DNA from 4 places in the Spongiactinospora sp. 9N601 genome. Region 3 is predicted to be linked to each of the others. Evidence: riboswitches for the same ligand, from Rfam matches in the RefSeq annotation. Region 3 holds a riboswitch; each other region holds the start of a gene.
What was found. Region 3 has a riboswitch for cyclic di-AMP ahead of ACH34R_RS17790 (NlpC/P60 family protein). Riboswitches for the same ligand answer to the same signal wherever they lie in the genome.
Positions count from the first base shown of each region.

Region 1 (3,246 bases), on a different contig from region 3:
GCCGGAAAGGACGTCGTCGCGCTCGGCGTGACCCAGCTCGTGCGCCACGATCAGCTCGATCTCGTTCTCCGGGGCCTTGAGCAGCGTGTCGTAGACGACGATGCGGCGGGTCGCGCCGAACCCGGACACGTACGCGTTGAGCGCCGTGGTACGCCGGGAGGCGTCGGCGACCAGCACGTCGTCCACCGGCACGCCGTCGCGGCCGGCCATGGCCAGCAGGTCATCGCGCAACCGCCCGGCCTGCATCGGCCGGAAGTCGTTGAAGATCGGCTCCACCACGACGGGGTAGACGAACGAGGCGGCCAGCGTCAGCGCGAACGCGCCCAGGGCCGCCGGAATCCACCAACGGGCGAACCGCCGCGCCAGCGCGATCAGCACGACCACCATGAGCGCGGTGAGCAACGTGCTCACGGCGGTGTTCTTCAGCCGGTCGGCGCTCCAGGACAGCCAGGTCTGCGTGGAAAGGCCGTACTCGCGGAGGTAGGTCTCCGACCAGACGCCGAGCGGCCACCGCAGCAGCTCCACCACCACCGTGAGCGCCACCACGCCGCCCACCGCCTTGACCCACCAGGGACCGGGCACGCGGCCCACCACCCGCGCCCCGAACGGCGTCGCCACCAGCACCACGGCGAAGACCAGCCCGAGCGCGAGGGACAGATAGGCGGGCGCGCTGAGCGCCGCGTCGAACGCCTGCGACCGGGCGATCTCCGCCGCGGTGAAGTCACGGGCCGGATCGGCGGCCACCTCGGGCGCGCCCGGCGGCAGCGCCCGCCACGGCGTCGTCACCGCGACGATCCCGGCGAGAGCCAGGCCGAGCACCACCAGTGCGGCCCATGCCGCGCGCAACCCCCGCACGTCAGCCACTCCCCCCGCCGGCGCCACATCTAGTAGCGCATTCTCCAGGATCGGCCGGTCGCGGGGCCACACTTGCGCGTCCACGCCGTGTCCGCCGGCCGGCAGTGGAGCCTATTCAAGCGGATGGAAGCGTCTCCACGGCGGGTCCAGGTCTTTGCCGCCGCGCCGGATTTCCACGATTGCGGAGAAATGCGGGTGATCACCGTCGATCACGAAAAAGCGGCCCCGTCCCACCGGAGGGGAACGGAAGGACGGGGCCGCCTTCGCGTCGGCGGTCTCCGGAAAAAGCGCCGCCGGAACTAAAGGCCCGGCCGTACGGCGCCGCTGAAACTCGCCTTGCGCCAGCCGCTCAGCTTCTCGACGCGGACCGTCTTTCCGCTGCTCGGCGAGTGGACCATCTTGCCGTCGCCGACGTACATGCCGACGTGTCCCTTACCGCGGAAGAACAGAAGATCTCCCGGGCGCAGGTTCTTGAAGGACACCTTCTTCTTGATACGGGTGTACTGGCTGTACGTCACCCGGGGAAGACGCACTCCGGCCTTCTTCCAACTGAACTGAACGAGGCCAGAGCAGTCGAAGGCGCTGGGGCCGCTACCTCCCCACCGATAGGGGTCGCCGACCTGTTTCTTGGCCACCGAAACGGCCTTGGCGGCCTTGATCCGCTGTGTGGCGGCCCTGCTGAGTTTCTTGGCCGCCGGCACCGCGGAATTCTCGCTCTCCGCCTCGGCGGGGGACGGCGTTTCCGCCGGGTCGGTCTGCATGGCGGTCGGTTCGATGGCGGCCGTCGCCTCCGCCGCAGTGGCCTGCAGCGACATCGTCACCACCGAGGCGGTGACGGTGAGGGCCGCGCCGCCGAGGGAAAGGCGGACACGGTGAGACGGCCGTGAATCATACACGGATGCGGACAGGATCGCTCCTCAACTCTTCCACGAACGCCTACCGGGTTAGCTGACGGATTCGGGCGGGGAAGTTCGCCCTACGGCGCTCATGCGCCGATTCACCCCAGGCCGTTTCCCGCAGCGAAACGCTCGGTGCGGGACGGGCCCATTGGGTCCCCGGCTCCATGCCTCATGTCTGCATGGATTCGGCAGGGTCACCACCCGGAATCGGGGGGTACGGCACGCGTCGCGGCGGACGGGCGGTGACCAAGCGGATCTCGCCATTCAGAAAACGACACCGGCGGATCCGGGCCGATGTCGTGCGGCGACTTGGCATGTTCGCCGCGATGCGAGAAGGTACTCCCATCGCCATATTCCGGCAAAGGGCCGACAAAGCGCGGAGATCGAAAAGGCCCTCGTTGATCTCTCGAATCCCCCGCGCCACATGGGGTTCCCGGCGCCCGATGTGACACTGCTCACATATCGGTGAATCATGTAACAGAGATCACATATGGCCACCGTGGCTCACGATCTTCACTCCCGTCACGAGAGGCGTTTTTCGCGAACTCCGCAAAGGGCGCGGTAAGCCGTGCTAGGCTCCAGTCCCACTGGAAGTCCCACCGAACAGGAGCGACGACAGGGCGACCGGGTGCCGGCGGGAGGCCGCATCGAGCGGACCGGAAAGCCGTACGAGCGGGCCGTCCACGCGGGCGTCCCGGACGACCACCCGAGGGAGCGCGACGCCATGGAGGCCGCCCTCGCTGTCACCAGAGGCCGCGTCCCGCGCGAGCCGCCGCCGTTCGAGCAGGTACCACGACCTCGGCCACACCGCGAGCGAGAGCAAGGCACCGTCCTGACAGGGCTGCCACCCAAGGCCGTCCAGAGCGACGATGAGCGGCCCGTGCCGCCCTGCGGCCTCGTAGCGGCCAGAGCGCGCCTGGAGGAGCCGGACGATCGGCCTCCTCCCCGGAGTGGCGGCCGACCGCTTCGGGCTGATCTACATCGCCCTGGCCGGCGATGCCCGCTCGATCATCGGGGCCCACCGCGCCGGGGGCCGAGGCCCTGAAAGAGGGCAAAAGAAAACGGCCAGGCCGCTCGTGCGACCTGGCCGTGATCTACCCGGCGGGCACGCTCGCGCGGCCCGCCGTCCGACCCGGTGTCAGGCGGGGACGATGTTCTCCGCCTGCGGGCCCTTCTGCCCCTGGGTGATGTCGAAGGCCACGCGCTGGCCCTCGTGCAGCTCACGGTAGCCGCCCTGGGACACGATGTTGGAGTAGTGAGCGAAGACGTCGGCGCCGCCGCCGTCCTGCTCGATGAAGCCGAAGCCCTTTTCCGAGTTGAACCACTTCACGGTTCCGGTAGTGCTCATGTCGTTTCTCCTTCTGACAGGTGCAGAGACGAAGCCCGCACCGTGCGAACCCCGTGTCGCCGCGATGACCCCCATCCGGAGACGCCCGGAAAAAGAAAAGCACCTGAGCTGTCACAACGCGTCAGGTGCACAAGTAATCTTATG
Region 1 covers NZ_JBIRBB010000001.1:411,642-414,887, forward strand. Annotated here, with positions in the region: gene ACH34R_RS01745 (M48 family metallopeptidase) at 1-855, opposite strand, end outside; gene ACH34R_RS01750 (C40 family peptidase) at 1,155-1,670, opposite strand; cyclic di-AMP (ydaO/yuaA leader) riboswitch at 1,774-1,955, opposite strand; gene ACH34R_RS01755 (hypothetical protein) at 2,326-2,577, opposite strand; gene ACH34R_RS01760 (cold-shock protein) at 2,893-3,102, opposite strand.
Region 1: linked by a shared signal. The riboswitch ahead of ACH34R_RS01750 (C40 family peptidase) and the one ahead of ACH34R_RS17790 (NlpC/P60 family protein) in region 3 are both predicted to bind cyclic di-AMP.

Region 2 (3,246 bases), on a different contig from region 3:
AACCAGGCGGCCGAGCGGCTGGCAACCGTGCTCACCGAGAAGTCCGGCATCCCGGTCACCATCGAGGCGCTGCTGGCCGTCTACGGCGGCGGCATGCCGCGCGGCGGCATCGTGTCGGCCGAGCGGCTGACGCTGCTGCGGCCCCGGCGCATCCCGCGGTTCATCCGTTCGCGGGCGACCGGCGCGCTGTCCGACGAGCAGGTGGAGACCCTGGCCAGGACGGCGGCCAGGGAGCTGCACAAGATCACATGATTCGGCCGGGGCCCACGGTGGCCCCGGTGTTCATGCGACGCCTGGTGGCCTGCCGGACAGCGCCAGCGCCGCCTGCCGTGCCCGCCGGGCCGGCGCCACCCTGCCGGGCGTCACCACCACGACCGGGCACGCCGCCCGCGGCAGGCAGGCGGCCAGCACCGCCCCCATCGGGGCGGGGGAGTCCGGGTCGTAGGGCCGGCTGCCGAGGACGAGCAGGTCGGCCGCCTCGGCGTGCCGCAGCAGCACCTGTACGGCGGGCCCCTGGTCGATGACCGGGGCCGGCGGCGTCAGCGGCCTAGGGGTCAGTTCGGCGACCGCCCGGACGACCTCCCGCCGCACGGCGGCGAGTTCGTCGTCGCGACATCGCCAGGTGCCCATCGGTGCGTAGGACGCCCGGGACTCCCCGGACCACTGCCATGCGTGTACGGGGGAGACCACGGCCTCGCGCAGCGCCGCCTCGCCGAGCGCCCAGAGCAGGGCCGCGACCGAGGCCGACGAACGGCTGAAGCCCACGACGATGCGCGGCTGGGATGTCTTCTGGCTCACTGTTCGAGCATTAGCGGACGCGGGTGAGGAGTGGTCAAAGCGCTGGGAAACCTGGTGCTAAATCCCTAAATGATCAGATCTCGGGACAGAACCACCTGTTCAGTGGTGAAGGTAGATCTTCTGACTGAATCATGGTGATTTGTTTGCTTTGCCCCAGGATGGCTACTAGAGTCCAGTTTTGTTATCAACCTAATGGTGCTCTTCAGAGTTGAGGAGCACGAACAGACGCCGAGTCCCGAAGCGGCCGACAGGCCCTCCGGGAGCCGGGGACCCATCAGCGGGGCCGCCACGCGGCCCTTGGGGTGAATCCGCCCGCGCGGCGGTAGGGCATCTCCACGTCCGAACCCGACAGCTAACCCGGTAGGCGAGATGGAGAGGAGAAGTCGTGGGTCACCCCCACCCTGACACGCCTTCTATGAGGTTGGCTTTCCCCAGGTCCACGAGACCGCTCTCGGTTCAGACGCCCGTACGCACGGGTGTTCCCCCACTGGGGGCCTCCGCCTGAGCCGGACCAGGCCGAGCATCGCATCGATGACCTGGCGTCTCGCATTGATGACCCGGCCGGCAAGAATTCGCTGACGATCGACGCCACCTATGCCGTGGCGGACTTTGCCGAACGCGCGTCCCCGCGTGGCGATCTGCCCGCGCGACCCTTTCCCCTTACCTCTTCCTGGACGTGCGTGGCCGCGACGTTGCCGAGTGAGGCACGCGGCCTCCCCCTTGTCGTCTCACGAAAGAGCCCCATTTCTTGATGAACGTTTCCTTTGGCCTGCGCCCGAACCGCCTTCTGGCCTCCACCCTCCTGGGATTCGTACTCACCGCCGGCGCCGCCATCGGCGCGGGCGCCCCCGCCGCCCACGCGGAGGACTCCCCCGAAAAGGTCCTGCTGCAGGGCTCCACCAAAGCGTCCTACTTCTGGGACGACGCCTCCGGCCGCGCCGGGGACACCGGGCTGCCGGCCATCGGCAAGCCCATGACGAAGGGCATGTTCGCCAGCCCGAGCTGGCCGCTCGGCACCGAGGGGTACGTCACCTTCGGCGATAGGAAGGCCGAGTTCTTCATCGGCGACCGCGGGCCCGGCGTGCCGTCCAACAACGGGATCATGCTCGACATCGACGCCAAGACCTTCGCCGACCTCACCGGCGGCACGTTCAACCCGACCACGCTGATGGTCGTCGGCAACGGCGGGCGCGGGCACATCAACGTCGAGTACACGATCACCAAGTGGGGCAAGGGCCCCGGAAAGAAGAACTACCCGGTCGCCTTCTCCACGGGCGCGTGGAGCAAGCACGACCGCAACCCGGTCGATCCGCCGGAGCAGGAGGAGACCCGCGAGCTGAAGGTGGTCCCGCCCAAGCCCGCCCGCAAGCCCGAGGGCCCGGCCGTCACCGGCTCGCCCCTCTCGGTGGCCGGTACCGCGCCGTACCATCAGCTCCCGGCCGCGGACGCCGCCCAGGCGAACCGGGACGCGGCCGTCCGGCCGGCGGCGGCCAAGTCCGGCCGGACCGTGGCCGCCGCGGACACCGTCGCCCCGGCCCCGGCCAACCTCGCCCTCCTGGCCGGTCTCGGCGCCGCCGGTGCCGGTCTCCTCGTCGGTCGCAACCGCGTCCGCCGGCTGCTCTCCGACGACTCCGCCTGATCCCTTGGCGGAGCGGCAGGTCCCCCTGGTGGCCGCTGCCCCCGTGCGGCCACTGCGGTGGTCACCGAATTCACCCGCGGTGACCGTGCGGTCACGTCGCCTCTCCCTTGCGACGGCGTGACCGGGTAAAGGCGGGCGTCCTCGTACCCCCTCTGAGGACGCCCGCCCTTGCCATGCTCGCGAACCGAATGCGATTCTGCTCTGCATGAGCCAGCGCGCCTCAGCCAACGGCATCGAGATCGCCTACGAGAGCTTCGGGTCTCCGCGCGGCCGTCCGGTGCTGCTGATCATGGGGCTGGCCACCCAGATGATCTTCTGGGACGACGACTTCTGCGCGATGCTCGCCGCACGCGGCCACCACGTCGTGCGGTTCGACAACCGCGATGTAGGACTTTCCACACATCTGACCGGAGCCGGGGCCCCCGAACTCGGCGACGTGCTGGCGGGCAGGGCCGCCGCGCCGTACCTGATCGAGGACATGGCCGCCGACGCCGCCGGGCTGATGGACGCGCTGGGCTGGCGGAGCTGCCACGTGGTCGGCGCGTCGATGGGCGGCATGATCGCCCAGGCGCTGGCCATCGGGTATCCCTCCCGGGTACGCAGCCTCACCTCGATCATGTCCACCCCCGCGGCCGGTGTCGGCCCGCCCACGGACGCCGCCATCAGCGCCCTGCTGGCCCCGCCCGCGACCGACCGGGACGACGCCGTGGCGCGCGCCCTTGAGGTGTGGAGCGTGATCGGCTCTCCCGGTTACCCCCTGGACCGGGAGCGCATCCGCCGCCTGGCCGGGATCGCCTACGACCGTTCCG
Region 2 covers NZ_JBIRBB010000010.1:90,035-93,280, forward strand. Annotated here, with positions in the region: gene ACH34R_RS24405 (nuclease-related domain-containing protein) at 1-252, shown strand, start outside; gene ACH34R_RS24410 (universal stress protein) at 283-798, opposite strand; cyclic di-AMP (ydaO/yuaA leader) riboswitch at 1,015-1,180, shown strand; gene ACH34R_RS24415 (hypothetical protein) at 1,550-2,437, shown strand; gene ACH34R_RS24420 (alpha/beta fold hydrolase) at 2,643-3,246, shown strand, end outside.
Region 2: linked by a shared signal. The riboswitch ahead of ACH34R_RS24415 (hypothetical protein) and the one ahead of ACH34R_RS17790 (NlpC/P60 family protein) in region 3 are both predicted to bind cyclic di-AMP.

Region 3 (3,246 bases):
GCGCGTCAGTCGGCGATCCGCACGGCCCCGGCATACGGCCGGTTGCCGATGGGGGCGATGTGGATGACGTCACCCGTCTGGGGGGCGTGCACCATCATCCCGCCACCGATGTAGATGCCCACGTGATGCAGGTCGCTGTAGAAGAACACGAGGTCGCCCGGGCGTAGCTCCTCCCGGGGAATATGGGCGCCGGCCGTCCACTGGTCGCCGGTGTAGTGCGGCAGGCTGATCCCGACCTTCTGGTATGCCCACATAACCAGGCCGGAGCAGTCGAAGCCGTTGGGGCCCTCGGCGCCCCAGACGTACGGCTTGAGCTGCTGGGTGAGCGCGTACCGTGCGGCCTGCGCCGCCTTGCCGTCGCCGGGGATGGGCACCTCGACCTTGACCCGGCTGCCCGCCGAACTGCCGGAGCGCCGCATGGCCTCCTTGAACAGGTCGCTCTCGGCCTGCTCGACCAGCTTGCTGATCTTGTCGCGCTTGCCCTCGATCTCATCGACCAGCTCGGTGACCTCGGCCGTCCGGGCCTTGGCGCTCTCCCGGGCCCGCTCGGCGGTCTCCATGGCCTTGGTGACCTGGGCGACCTGCTCGCCCTGCTGCTGTTCGAGCGCGTAGGTGGTGGCGGCGCGGTCGAGGAAGGCGTCGGCGTCGCCGGTCGCGCCCAGGGCCATGGCGGGGCCCAGGCCGCCGCTCATGTACGCGTTCTGGGCCAGGAGCTGGGCCTTCTGGCGCTTGCCCGCGAGGTCGGACTCACTGGTCGCCAGCGTCTTCTTGGCGAGGTCCGCGGCCCGCTTGGCCTGCGCCAGCTTGACCCGCTCGCCGTTGTACCGCTCGGTCAGCGTGCCGATCTCCTCGTGCAGCTTCTCGACCTGAGCCGACAGCTCCTTCAGCGAGGGTTTGGGATCGGCGGTCGCCGCCATCAGCGGCGTGCCGATGCTCAGCGCCAGGAACGCGGCCGTGACGACCGCGAGGCGGGCCAGGCCGGTACGCCTGCCCGTGCTCCCCGTGCCCTCAGAAGCCGTTTCCGCGCTTTCTCGGGGCCCCCTGCGCCGCGGCCCGCCGCCGCCCGAACCGGAACGAACACTGCCACCCGCGTGCTTTCCGCCACGGCTGCGCGTGCGCGTCACCGACCAGCTCCTCTCATCGACGCCTACCGGGTTAGCTGACGGGTTCGGGCCGGAGGAGCCCTACCGGGCCGCCGTACGGCCGGCTCGGATTCACCCCAGGGGCGTGGTGGGTCCCCGGTTCCCCGCAGGGGATTCGGCGGTCAGCGATGGCTGACATCGGCCTGGACATTAGTGCACATGTGGTTCGCGCTCAACCAGAACCACGAAGTCTGTAGAGCTTTCACAACCGAAGTATCACGACGAGATCACGACTTCTGATGATCATATTTGCTGATTTGTCTGGGTCTGTGGGTGTTTAGGCAGGTCCGCGGCTTGTGTCGGGCGGCCGGGCCGTACGGCGGAACATGTCGAAGCATCACGAATCTCACCGTGACCGGCATGTCGCTCATCGTGTCTCGTTACGATCGGGGACTGAGTTACGGGGGAGCCGTAAAGGGAAGGGGGAAGCACGTACGCTGGACCTCCATGGAGCAGGTCACGGAGGGGCCCGGCGGGCCTGTCACGCGTGGCGAGGGGCACGAGAGGGCACGCGGTGAGGTCATCGTCCGGCGGGCGAGAACCGCTGACGTGCGCGCGATTCGCCGGCTGGTCGACATCTACTCGGGTGCGGGGCTGCGGCTGCTGAAGAAGGCCACGGTGACCCTGTACGAAGACGTACAGGAGTTCTGGGTGGCCGAACTGAACGGCAGAGTGGTGGGGTGCGGGGCCCTGCACGTGCTCTGGGAAGACCTGGCGGAGATCCGCACGGTGGCGGTCGATCCCGCGTTCAAGGGGTACGGCATCGGCCATCGCCTGGTGTCCGCGCTCATCGCCACGGCCCGCGACCTCGGCCTTGAACGCGTCTTCTGTCTGACCTTTGAAGTGAACTTCTTCGCGGAACACGGATTCCGCCCCATCAACGGCACACCGGTGGCCCCCGAGGTCTACGCGGAGCTGCTGGACTCGTACGACGAGGGTGTGGCGGAGTTTCTCGATCTTGAACATGTCAAGCCCAACACACTGGGCAACACGCGAATGCTCCTGCACCTTGAGGCGGACCCCAGGGGCTGACCGTGGGGAAAGGTGACTGTTGATCCCTATATCGATACGTTGTGCAGCAGCCAATGCATGTGCGCCTGACGACGCCGCATGCGCAGTCGAAGCGAGGTGACGCGGTGAGCACGGGACAACCGCCGTATCCGCAGGACGACCCCGAGCGCAACCACGCGGCGCGATCGTCGGGGAACCCTGATTACGGCCACTACCAGCAGGGTCAGGGCGGGCCTTCCGATCCTGACGCGACCATGGTGAGCGGCTACCGGGCCGACCCCGGATCCAACCCGCAGCAGCCCCAGTACGGCCAGCAGTACGGCCAGGACTATGGCCAGCAGTACGGCCAGCAGCCCGGATACGGGCAGCAGCAGCAGTACGGCCAGCAGGGCTACGAACAACAGCAGTACGGCCAGCAACAGGGCTACCCGCAGCAGCAGCAGGGCTACGGCGGGCAGCAGCAGTACGAGCAGCAGCAGTACGCCCAGCAGCAGCCGGACTACGGCCAGCAACAGGGCTATGGCCGGCAGCAGGAGGGTTACGGCCAGCAGCAGTACGGGCAGCAGGGGTACGAGCAGCAGCAGTACGGCCAGCAGCAGGGCTACCCGCAGCAACAGGGTTACGGACAGCAGGCTCAGTACGGGCAGCAACAGGGTTACCCGCAGTCCGGTTACGACCAGGGTCACGCCCAGCAGTACGGCCAGCAGGGCTACGAGCAGCAGCAGTACGCTCAGCAGCAGGGCTACCCGCAGCAGCAGGCCTACGGCCAGCAGCCGTGGGGCGCGCCCGGCTACGGGGCGCCGACGGCCCCGCTGGCCGAGTGGTGGCAGCGGCTCGTGGCGAGGCTGATCGACGGCGCGATCTTCGGCGTCGTGAACTTCATCCTCAGCTTGATCCTGAGCAGCCTCCTGATCACCTCCTACAACCCGACGACGGGAGAGTTCGGCGGCGGCTTCCTGCTGGCGGGCATCATGACCTCGGTCATCGGGGGACTGCTCTACGTCGTCTACGAGGTCGTCATGACCCGCATGCGCGGTCAGACGGTCGGCAAGATGGCCATGGGCATCCGTGTGGTCCCCGTGTCCGGCGCCAC
Region 3 covers NZ_JBIRBB010000007.1:80,311-83,556, reverse strand. Annotated here, with positions in the region: gene ACH34R_RS17790 (NlpC/P60 family protein) at 6-1,124, opposite strand; cyclic di-AMP (ydaO/yuaA leader) riboswitch at 1,130-1,273, opposite strand; gene ACH34R_RS17785 (amino-acid N-acetyltransferase) at 1,665-2,174, shown strand; gene ACH34R_RS17780 (RDD family protein) at 2,279-3,246, shown strand, end outside.

Region 4 (3,246 bases), on a different contig from region 3:
CCTCGGTGGGCTTGGAGCGGGGCTTGGCGAACTGCCCGGCCATCCGCCCGATCTTGACGATCGGCACCTTGCCCGCGTACGTGAGCACTATCGCCATCTGCAGCAGGGTCTTCAGCTTGTTGCGCACCGCGTCGGCGGTGGCGCCGGCGAAGGTCTCGGCGCAGTCACCGCCCTGCAGTACGAACGCCTCCCCGCGGGCCACGGCGGCCAGCTCGCTCTTGAGCTGGTCGCACTCCCCCGCGAACACCAAGGGCGGAAGGCCGGCCAGCTCGGCCACGACCTTGTCCAGCTCGCCGCGGTCAGGCCAGTCGGGCTGCTGCGCCGCGGGCAGCTCTCGCCAGGAATCCAGATGGATCGATTCTGCGCTCACGGCATATCAGGCTATTGCACAGGACGGGGTCAACCAGCCAGATGTCCGCACAATGAGAAAGCTCTTTGTACGCCGGAGCCCCGCCGTATACCCCCGCCGCCCGAGCCGGCCGGTCAGCCGGGGATGAGGGTGGGGGAGGCGGCGGCGCCCTGGGCGCAGGCGGCGTTGGGGTAGTGGGCGTGGAAGCCGACGATGCGGCCGTGCCAGCTTCCGCGGATCTCGACGCGGACGGGGGTGTGGCCCCCGACGCAGCGGGCGGATCGGTAGCGGGTGCGCAGCACGCCCAGGTCGCCATCGATGGCCCGCAGGTGGTCGCAGGCGGTGCGGGCCTCGGGGTGGGTGCCGCCGTCGGGGTCGCAGAACAGCGACCAGTGGCGGGTGTGGTCGGCCATGAGGTCGTGCCGGGTGATGCCCAGCATGGACTGGGGGACCTTGGCCTGTGCGGGGAAGGCGGCGGCGAGGGCGGCGGCGGCCACGGCCGCCGCCGAGAGGGTGACCACGCCGCGGACCGGCGGGCGGGCGGTTGACACGGGCCACCTCCTAGCGGTAATACTCACAGTCACTTTACCACTACGAGGAGTTCTCATGAAGCGCTCCCGCCGCCCGCGCCCCGCGAGACGGAACGGCCCCGTGCCACGGGGTCACCGTGGCACGGGGCCGTAGGGTTCCGGGGTGGTCCCGCCGCCCGGGATCGGGGGCGTGGCCAGGTCGGGGCGAGGGTCAGGCGGCGTAGTCGGGGTAGCCGTAGCCGACCACCTGGCTGGTGGGCCGGGTCCGGACCTCTACCCTGCCGTTGCCCGTGTTGCCCTCGATGGTCTTGATGGTTCCGTTGCCGTTGTCCTGCACGACGAAACCGACGTGGTCGATGTCATCGAAGCGCTTGCCGCCGTTCCAGCCGAAGAACACGACCGCGCCCGGCTTGGGCGCCGTGCCCCAGCGCTGGTTCTCGCTGAACCACTTGGCGTGCGTCACGGTGTAGGCGTCCCATCCGACGGACGGACGGACGCCCAGCTCCTCGCCGACCCAGGAGACGAACATCGCGCACCAGGGCGCGTTGGCGTACGCGTTCACGCTGCCGCCGTCACGGGCGACCGTCTCCAGGGCTCGCGGAGAGGACATGTACCACTCATGGAACTTCGTGCCGCCGCCGGCGGCGTTCTCGCTGACGCCGACCTGTGAAAGGGCCAGGTTGATGACGTCCTGGGCCTTGACGGCCCGCTGGGTCTGGGTTGTGGCCGCCTTGGTGTCGGTGGGGGTGTCGGCGTGCGCGGCCTGCACACCGGTCAGGGCGCCGGCGAACACCGCGGTGCCCAGCGCGGCGCCGAGCAGTCGGGTCTTCCCGGCATGGGCGATCCGATGAAGGAACATAGGGGACTCCTTGCTTCCATGCCGCCTACCGGGTTAGCTGACGGGTTCGGGCCTGGAAGTCGGCCCTACGGCTGGCCGCCCGAAGGCGGGCCTTGCCGATTCACCCCATGGGGGAGGTTGGGTCCCCGGCTCCGCGTATCGCGGACTCGGCGGTTGCGCCCCGGCTGGAGGGGGTTCCTGCCGTGACTGGGCGCTATGCAGTTTGCAAACGTCGCGGCAACGCTCTGACCTGCGACGCAGGGGGGGCTCTGCCGCAAACTCCGTGAAAGGTAATACATGGTGACATACGAGGGCAAATCGGGCAAAGCTCCTACACACCGGAATCTCGTATTCCGGGTGTTCACTGAGGCTTCCCGGGCTCGTAATCCCCCGTGGCTAGGGTGATGACGTCGTGAACGGGTCATCACCCGGCGTGGAGGAAGGTCGGCGGCGCCACGTGCGGGAGCAGGGGTCGGCCGTGGCCTGGGTGGAGTCACCGCTGCAGATGCTCTGCGCCGTGGAGGCCCACCATGCGGGCCTGCTCGGAAGCGGGACGCGCATCGTGCCGCGGGCCAAGCTCCCTGCCCTCGCCGCCACCCGACGTGAACTCAACCGTCTGGGCCTACCTGCGCATTCCGTGATCGATTCAGCCCAGAGCGAAATGCCGCGGCCCTCGCGCGGCGGCACCTGGGTGGTGGGCGACGCCTTCTCCGGCAAGGTCCAGTTGCGCCTGCTGGCCGGTACGGGTCGCCGCGTGGTCATCGTCGATGACGGCCTGGCCACCATCCGCCTGCTCGAACTTCTCAGCGGCCACGCCCTGCCGCCCCTGCTGCGCGCCCGTCCGGTGGGCTCCGGCCCGGTCCGCGGCCTCCTGCGCGCGGCGCTGGGCAGGGCCGCCGGCCTGCGGCTGCGCCTGGCCGCCCGCCGGGGCAGGCTCTCGGTGTTCACCGCGCTGCCCGTGCCCGCCGAGCTGGCCGACGCCGTACGCGCGACCGGCGCCGAGCTGCTGACCCACGACTTCCCATGGCTGCGCGCCCGGCCCGACGAGCCCACCCAGCCGGGCGAGCGCACCATCGTCCTCGGCACCTCGCTGGTCCGCAACGGCCTGATCCACCGCGACCCCTACCTGTGCTGGCTGGCCGGCCTGGCCGAACGCAACCCCGTCGCCTACTTCCCGCACCGCCGCGAGGACCCCGCCGACCTCGACCTGGTCAGGGGACAACCGGGCGTCCACGTGTACGACGGCGGGGCCCCCGCCGAGATCACGCTGCGCGGGCTGTCTCAGGGACAGCGCGTGGTGAGCCTGCCGTCCACGGCCGTGACCTCGCTGCGGGTGCTGCTGTCCCCGCGCGGCGTGCCCGTGGAGACCGTTGATGTGCCCGACGAGTGGTGGACCGCCGACGCGGCGCCGTCCCTGCGTTCGCACCTGCAGATGTTCGCTCATCACGATCACGGCACTCACGACATTGGAGTCACATCTTGAAAGTCCTGGCGGTGGCCGACTCGGACTCGTATCTGAAGTGGGCCGC
Region 4 covers NZ_JBIRBB010000014.1:217,384-220,629, forward strand. Annotated here, with positions in the region: gene ACH34R_RS31100 (class II 3-deoxy-7-phosphoheptulonate synthase) at 1-370, opposite strand, end outside; gene ACH34R_RS31105 (SSI family serine proteinase inhibitor) at 484-900, opposite strand; gene ACH34R_RS31110 (CHAP domain-containing protein) at 1,091-1,738, opposite strand; cyclic di-AMP (ydaO/yuaA leader) riboswitch at 1,746-1,900, opposite strand; gene ACH34R_RS31115 (hypothetical protein) at 2,130-3,200, shown strand; gene ACH34R_RS31120 (DUF6716 putative glycosyltransferase) at 3,197-3,246, shown strand, end outside.
Region 4: linked by a shared signal. The riboswitch ahead of ACH34R_RS31110 (CHAP domain-containing protein) and the one ahead of ACH34R_RS17790 (NlpC/P60 family protein) in region 3 are both predicted to bind cyclic di-AMP.